Regions from separate parts of the Sphaerochaeta sp. genome, predicted to be linked through region 2. Evidence: riboswitches for the same ligand, from Rfam matches in the RefSeq annotation. Region 2 holds a riboswitch; the other holds the start of a gene.
The links. Region 2 has a riboswitch for cobalamin ahead of AB7C91_RS00335 (ribonucleoside triphosphate reductase). Riboswitches for the same ligand answer to the same signal wherever they lie in the genome.
Positions count from the first base shown of each region.

Region 1: it holds a riboswitch for cobalamin, as region 2 does, so the genes downstream of both, AB7C91_RS01105 (ABC transporter substrate-binding protein) here and AB7C91_RS00335 (ribonucleoside triphosphate reductase) in region 2, are expected to answer to the same signal.

Region 1 covers NZ_JBFWIJ010000002.1:70,652-74,703, forward strand. The annotation lists gene AB7C91_RS01090 (chromate transporter) at 1-280, opposite strand, end outside; gene AB7C91_RS01095 (chromate transporter) at 277-831, opposite strand; gene rnhA (ribonuclease HI) at 828-1,277, opposite strand; cobalamin riboswitch at 1,348-1,506, shown strand; gene AB7C91_RS01105 (ABC transporter substrate-binding protein) at 1,559-2,431, shown strand; gene AB7C91_RS01110 (iron ABC transporter permease) at 2,428-3,408, shown strand; gene AB7C91_RS01115 (ABC transporter ATP-binding protein) at 3,401-4,052, shown strand, end outside.
Region 2 covers NZ_JBFWIJ010000001.1:84,830-88,881, reverse strand. The annotation lists gene yidC (membrane protein insertase YidC) at 1-990, shown strand, start outside; gene jag (RNA-binding cell elongation regulator Jag/EloR) at 1,043-1,729, shown strand; cobalamin riboswitch at 1,823-1,989, shown strand; gene AB7C91_RS00335 (ribonucleoside triphosphate reductase) at 2,066-4,052, shown strand, end outside.

The sequences.
Region 1 (4,052 bases), on a different contig from region 2:
TCAGAATAATGATGATGACACTCGGGGTGATTTCCCCCAGGGTTGCGACAACGCCTCCGAGCAGGCCCGACGCCTGATACCCGGCAAATGTCGCCATATTGATGCCGATTGGCCCCGGTGTCGATTCACTGACGGCAATCATATCGGCGATTTGTCGGGCACTCAGCCATTGCGGATGGGTTTCCGCCAAAGCGGAGAGAAACGGAAGGGTCGCCAATCCGCCGCCGATCGAGAACAATCCAATTTTAAAAAACTCCCAGTACAAGGCAAGGTAGATCATCTTTTTCTCCGTTTCCCGGCTTGGACGGACAGGCCGAACAGTATGGACAAGGGAATGATCCATAGGGGAGAGAGCTTGAGCAGCAAGGTTGCCGTGATGGTTGCCAGATACAAGAGGATGGTGGGGATGTCTATGAGACTTTTCTTGGAAAGGGAGATGATCGATTGGACGACCAAGGCACAGACCGCCACTCTGATACCACCGAATGCCCGTTGTACCCATATCGAATCCTGCAGGTGCACCAACAAAGTGGAAAGCAGGGAGATGATCACAAGCGACGGGGTCACTTCCCCGAGGGTCGCCACGATTGCACCGAGGACGCCCCTGGTCCGGTATCCGATCATGGTCGCGGTATTCACCGCAATGATGCCGGGGGTGCATTGGCCGATGGCATAGATATCCAGCACTTCTTCCTCGGTGACCCAACCATGGTTGGTGATGACTTCCCGCTGGAGGATGGGCAGCATGGCATACCCCCCACCGAACGTGAATCCCCCGATTTTCAGAAATGCCGTATAGAGTTGCCAAAGCGTAGCGGTATGGTGGTTCATACCAATGCTTCCATCGCCTGTCGGACCAGTTGGTCGCACCGTTCATTGCCTTCGATGCCAGCATGCCCCTTCACCCAATTCCAATACACGGGGAGCGAAGCATTCAATGCATCCAAGGCCACCCAATATTCCTTGTTCTTCACCGGGTCCTTGGAAGCGGTCCGCCATCCATTGGTTTTCCATTTCTTGATCCAGCTGGTAATGCCGTTCTTCACATACTGGCTGTCGGTATTGATGATGATTTTCTTGGCCTCATACCCTTGACAGGTTTGAAGCGCCTTGATGACTGCGGTTAGTTCCATCCGGTTGTTCGTCGTCGCTTCTTCAGCACCGCTCTCTTCCTTCGCAAACGTACCGTCTACCTGCAAAACATACGCCCAACCACCAGGACCGGGATTCCCCAGACATCCTCCATCGGTGTAAATCTCAATTTCTGTATACATCATAGACCGGATAGTAATATACCCCCGATTTCAGGTCAACCACAGTCAAGCTTGACAGCACCCAAACAACTCCGTACGATAAAGTGTCCAAGCCAAGGGAAAGGGGGAAAAGCCCCTGCGGTCCCGCCACTGTACGGGCTGGGTGGATGCATTATGACACTGCAGGAATGTGGGAAGTCGCAGCTACCGGGTATGCCTGAGCCAGGAGACCTGACTTGGATAATTTCCGACGACCTACGGAGTATAGGCCAGGGTATGTTGCATGCCCGTTGACAAGGGGCTTTATGTTCAATCATCGTCCAGCACACCAGTTCCTCCTGCTTGCAATGTTGCTCAGTCTGCTCTTCTCCCCGTTGAAAGCACAGGCAATACAAGAAAAACCGCACACCGACCATGGCATGCGCATCGTCAGTTTATCTCCGAACGTCACCGAAACGTTGTTTGCTTTGGGTGCTGGTTCGTCAGTCGTAGGACGAAGTGATTACTGCAATTACCCGAATCAGGTGCTCGCCCTACCCTCGGTCGGAACCTTGTACAACCCATCGCTTGAAACCCTGCTTTCCCTGAATCCTACGCTGGTGATCAGCAGCGCATTCGTTGATGACCAGTTTCTTGCTTCCATCCAAAAAGCTGGCATTGCGGTATTGCAGTTGAACACCCAACAGACATTCCAAGGTACATACGACTTGATCAGGGATATCGGTGAAGCAGTGGGTAGGCAGGAACAAGCGGAACTGATGATTCTCTCGATGCAAAACACCGTACACCAAGTGGTGATGAGTGTGCAGAATCTTCCAAAGCCTAGCGTGTATGCCGTCATTGATTTCGGAGGATTCGATTCGACTGCCACCGGTGACACGTTTTTTGGGGATATGATAGAACTCGCTGGTGGATCCAATGTTGCAAAGGATGCAAAGAATTGGACATACAGCAAAGAATTGCTCATGGAGAAGGATCCTGATCTTTTGCTGATCAGCCCGCGCTGGGGTGAAAGCGGTACACAAACCATTGCAGAATTCACCGCTATGAAACCCTATTCAGACTTACAGGGTGAAATACGCCTGATTGATGCCGATTTGATCAGCCGTCAAGGGCCGAGAAGCGCCCAAGCCCTGGCTTCGCTTGCCTCGGTGATTCATCCGGAGCTCGGCAAATGAGATGGACGTTACGTTTTGCCCTGGTTATCGGCAGTATTCTGCTGATGCTTTTCTCCCTTGCGTTGGGGCCATCTCATATCAGCGTGGGGGAAATACTTTCCCTCTTTTCTGGACATGTTTTATCAGGAAACCAAGGATACATCATTTTTCAGCTCCGGCTTCCCCGTATTTTCTCATCATTTCTGAGTGGTGCGGTTCTCGGCCTCAGTGGAGCGGTGTTCCAAGCAGCATTGCATAATCCTATGGCGGACCCCTTCATTCTCGGGGTGAGTTCGGGCGCCTCGTTCGGAGTTGCCGTTGCGCTTTTCCTAGGTCTGGCCCCTGTATTGGGCTTTCCGCTGAGTGCACTTCTCGGCGCCATCCTGACGACCTTGTTCATCTTCGGCCTGGCAATGCGAAGACGAAGCAGCCAAACAACACTACTGCTCACTGGAGTCGCCGTCAATTATCTGCTTTCAGCGGGCATGACGTTGTTGATGTTCCTCCACAAGGAGCAATACCAGCGCATCCTGTTCTGGACGCTCGGCAGTTTCTCTTCCAGTACCTGGAATCAGGTATTCATCCTCGCTTGCACGTCCTTCTTGGTTTTTTCCGTACTCCGTATGCAACACAGCAAGCTGGATATCCTGCTGCTTGATGAAGGCTCGGCACAGAGCACCGGCCTTTCGGTTCGAAAAACACGGCTTGCACTTTTGTTGGTTGCTTCGCTTGCGAGTGCATTATGCACTTCATATTACGGAGTGATCGGGTTCATCGGTCTGATGGCCCCCCATGTCACCCGATTGCTCGTAGGACCGAAACATCAGCGGCTGTTGTTCCCTTCCGCGCTTATGGGAGGATTTCTCTTGCTTGCTAGCGACACGCTTTCGCGTATACTGCTTCCTTCCGGGGAGCTTCCGGTAGGAGTCATTACCAGCATCATCGGAGTACCGCTTTTCATTCATCTGCTGCGAAAAGGGAGGTACTTCTATGGATAGCCTTCAGTTTTCCCACCTGTGGGGTGGATATGAACAGCATCAGGTATTCCGTGATTTCACCGCATCATTCCCCCGTGGCTCCTTCATCGCCTTGACCGGACCCAATGGAAGCGGAAAAAGCACTTTGCTCAAGTTTATTTATAAACAACTACTTCCCGACCAAGGTCTGATCTATCTTGATGGTGAGGCCATAGCGACCATGAAACAGATGCAAATTGCCCGTCATCTTGGTTTCGTGCCCCAGAATGGGAAACTTGACTATGCGTTTACTGTCAGAGAGGCTGTGGCAATGGGAAGATTCGCCTATCAGGGAAAGGACGAGCATCATGCCATCGAGGCAGCCATGGATGCTTGTGATATTTCGCATCTTGCCCATACACTGGTAACTGAACTCAGTGGAGGGGAAATGCAGAGGGTACTGCTTGCCCGTTCGTTGAGCCAGGATGGCAAGCTCCTGTTGCTTGATGAACCGGTGAACCACTTGGATGTGCGTCACCAGCATTCCATCATGCAACTGCTTACCCGATTGGTAGAACAAGGCTATACCGTTTTGTGCGTCTTGCATGATCTTCTTCTGGTTCAGGTATACAGCAGTATTGTCATGGTCCTCAAAGATGGCTCGATCGTCTCCTACGGGAAGACCG
Region 2 (4,052 bases):
TCCTTGATCGCCATTCCCGATGCAACCAACTATACGGTCAGCCTCCATGAGAATACGCAGGAGGGTCTTCCCCTGCAGTCTTCCATCTTCTTAAGCAGACCTTCCATCAAGAGTGCCTCCCAGACCGATACTTTCCGTTTCTATGCCGGACCTCAGTTGAAGGCTGACATGGCCATCTACGATGACGCAGCCTCCAACAGCTTCGGTGTAGCCAACCTGCAGCTGGAACAAGCTCTGGACAGCAGTTCCTGGCTCGGTTGGCTTGAGAATTTCCTCAAGTTGATCCTCAATCTGTTGTACAAGGTGATTCCCAACTACGGTATCGGTATCATTATCCTCACCTTCCTGCTCAAATTGGTCCTGTATCCCATTTCCAAGAAGGGTATGGAATCGACGGCAAAGATGTCCGCACTTTCACCGAAAATGCAGGAGATCAAGGAAAAGTATCCGGATAACCCGACCAAGCAGAATGAGGAAATGGCGAATCTGTACAAGACCGAGCATATCAATCCGATGGGTGGCTGTCTGCCGATGCTTCTGCAGTTCCCCATTCTGATTGCATTCTACGGTCTGCTGAACAAGCATTTCGAATTGCGCGGAGCCATGTTCATTCCTGGTTGGATCCCTGATCTTTCCCGGCCTGATACCGTGTTCATGTTCCCGTTCAACCTGCCGTTCCTCGGCAATGAGCTGCACTTGCTGCCCATTATCTATACGGTCAGCATGATCTATTCGATGAAGATAACCCAGAACGCTTCGACTGCCGGAAGCCAGCAGAGCATGATGAAATTCATGACCTACGGAATGCCGTTGATGTTCTTCTTCGTCCTGTACAGTGCGCCGTCCGGGTTGATCCTCTACTGGTCGGTGATGAATGCCCTGTCCATTTTCCAACAGCTGTACACCAACCGCAAGAACCGGTTGCAGGCGGGAGAAGCGCTCCCCGCACAGGTGAAGCAGTTCCCTGGACCGAAGGGTAAAAAGCGCTGATACCGATACCAATTCAACTGGGGGAACCTCGTTCCCCCAACGGAGTAATCATATGACAAGAGAATTCGAAGGACGTACCGAGCAGGAGGCTATTGCAAAAGCCATAGACGAACTGCACATCGAACGTGAAGATTTCGATGTGGAAATCGTCGAACCGGTCCGCAAGGGACTGTTCAAAAAGAGCAATGTAAAGATCAGAATCCATTTTGATGAGGAAAGCGAGCTTGAGGAGGAATCCTATGAGCAGGACAACTCCGATGGACCTGAGCTGGATGCACCGATCAACAGCGAGCTGGAAGATAAGCTTCTTGCGTTCGTTGCAACCATCCTGGATAAAATGGGGTATGAGGGAAGCGTCTCGGTTTCCTTCCGCAAGGAACGCAAGCTTGGGTTGAACATCGAAAGTGACAATTCCAGCATCATCATCGGCCGTAAAGGCAAGAACTTGGATGCAATCCAATTGCTTGCCAATGTGTATGCCGGACAGATAGATCCGGACCTCAAGGTCATCGTCGACAGCGAAAACTATCGGATGCGTCATGAGGAACAGTTGATCAGGATGGCATTCAAGACAGCTGAGCAGGTTCGCAGAAGCGGACGCAGCCGACTGCTTGAACCCATGAACCCGTATGAACGACGCTTGGTCCATACAGCCTTGAATGATTTCGGTGGTGTGGAAACCAAGAGTGAGGGTGAAGGGCTGTACAAACAGATCCGCATCTCAAACCAAAAACATTGAGTGATGAGAAAAGGGAATCCAAGTTGATTCCCTTTTTTATACAATTTTCTTGACAAACCAAACTCCATATCATACTGTTTGTAGCGTACCGCATGGTACAAAACACTATATATTGTGTGTATAGGAAAAGGGAAGTTGGGTGTAAAACCCACGCGGTCCCGCCGCTGTAATGGGGAGTCAATGGCTCTTGCCACTGAAGAAATTCGGGAAGGCGCCACTGACGATGAACCAGAGCCAGAAGACCTTGCCTGTACAGACACGCCGTCACGGAGCATGACAGAAGGCGTGTGCATACAAACGCACCCCTTATCTGTCCTGTCTCCCAGGGAGGAACCCATGCAACAGCAAGTGGTCAAACGGGACGGGCAGGTGGTTTTCTGCGAGGTTCAGAAAATCATCAATGCAATCACCAAGGCAGCGAATGCAGCCAACGAACAGGTCGATGCAGCGAAGATTGCTTCGATCGTATGTTCCCATCTGGATGAAGCGAAACCGGTCGAAGTCGAGCACATCCAGGATCTGGTGGAACGTACGCTCATGGATTGCGGCGCCAATGCAACAGCGAAAGCGTACATCCTGTATCGAAGGGACAGGGAAAGGATTCGGGAAGGCAAGGCTTTGATCAAGGCGACCAACCAATTGTTTTCCTCGTATCTTGAGGATACGACCTGGAGAACCAAGGAAAACGCCAACACCCGGCGCTCGATCAACGGCATGAACAACTACATCCGGGAAATCTTCACCGAACAGTACTGGCTCAATGAGATTTATCCTGCCTCAATCAGGGAAGCTCACCAGAAGGGAAGTCTGCACATCCACGACTTGGGTTTCTTCGGTCCCTATTGCTGTGGCTGGGATTTACGGCAGTTGCTTGTCCAGGGATTCGGTGGTGTGGAAGGAAAGGTGCAGAGCAAACCTGCCAGACACCTGCGGTCCTGGCTCGGCCAGATAGTCAACGCAACCTTCACCTTCCAAGGGGAATGTGCAGGGGCCCAGGCGTGGTCCTCTTTCGACACCTACTCCGCACCCTTCATCAGGTATGACCATCTCGGGTATGACGAGGTCAAACAGGCTTTACAGGAATTCGTTTTTACTTTGAATGTACCCACCCGTGTTGGATTCCAGTGTCCATTCTCAAATCTTACTTTCGATATCACCGTTCCAAAATCGCTTGCCGAGGTTCCGGTCATTCGCGGAGGATCTGCACAGAAAGAGGTCTACCAGGAGTTCCAAGCGGAAATGGATATGCTCAACCGGGCGTTTTGTGAGGTTATGGAAGCGGGTGATGCCTCAGAAGGTGTATTCACCTTTCCCATCCCCACCTACAATATAACCAAGGATTTCCCGTGGGACAGTAAGGTGGTGGATGCCGTCTTTGCCATGACGGCCAAATACGGAATACCATATTTCTCCAACTACCTGAACAGCGACCTGAGCCCGGAGGACGCCCTTTCCATGTGTTGCCGACTTCGTCTCGATACCTCTGCGCTGAGAAAACGCGGAGGGGGGTTGTTTGGATCCAATCCGTTGACCGGATCGATCGGCGTCGTCACCCTCAATCTTGTTCGTCTGGCCTATGAGGCAAAGGATGAACAGGCTTTTTTTGCCTCGCTTACCGCTCTTGCAGAGACGGCGAAGGAGAGTCTGGAGATAAAGCGGAAGATTCTGGAAGCTGAAACCGAGCGGGGTATGTATCCGTTCAGCCGTTTTTATCTTTCCGACGTGAAACAGAAGCAGGGCCGGTATTGGGCGAATCATTTCAGTACCATCGGATTGGTGGGTATGGAGGAGGCCTGCCTGAACCTATTCGGAATGGAAGGATCACTTACAACCGACAGAGGGCAGAAATTTGGGCTTCACGTGCTGGAGGTACTCCGGGATATCATCACACAGTTCCAACAGGAAACAGGAAATTTCTATAATTTGGAAGCTACTCCTGCAGAGGGGGCAAGCTATCGGCTGGCCAATCTGGATGTCCAGACCCATCCGGATATCATTACCGCCGGAGAGAGGGTGCATTATTACACCAATTCCTCCCAATTGCCGGTAGGCTATACCCATGATATCTTCGAAACCTTGGAAAAGCAGGATGATCTGCAGTGCCAATATACCGGAGGTACGGTTCTTCATCTCTATCTTGATCAGAGGATTGAGGATGCACAGATCGCAAAACACCTGATTCGTACCATCTTCAGCAGATACAAGCTCCCCTATCTTTCCTTGACTCCTACGTTCTCAACGTGCAGGGATCACGGTTATCTTACCGGCGAGGTTCCTGTGTGTCCGATATGCAACAAGGAAACCGAGGTATGGACACGGGTGG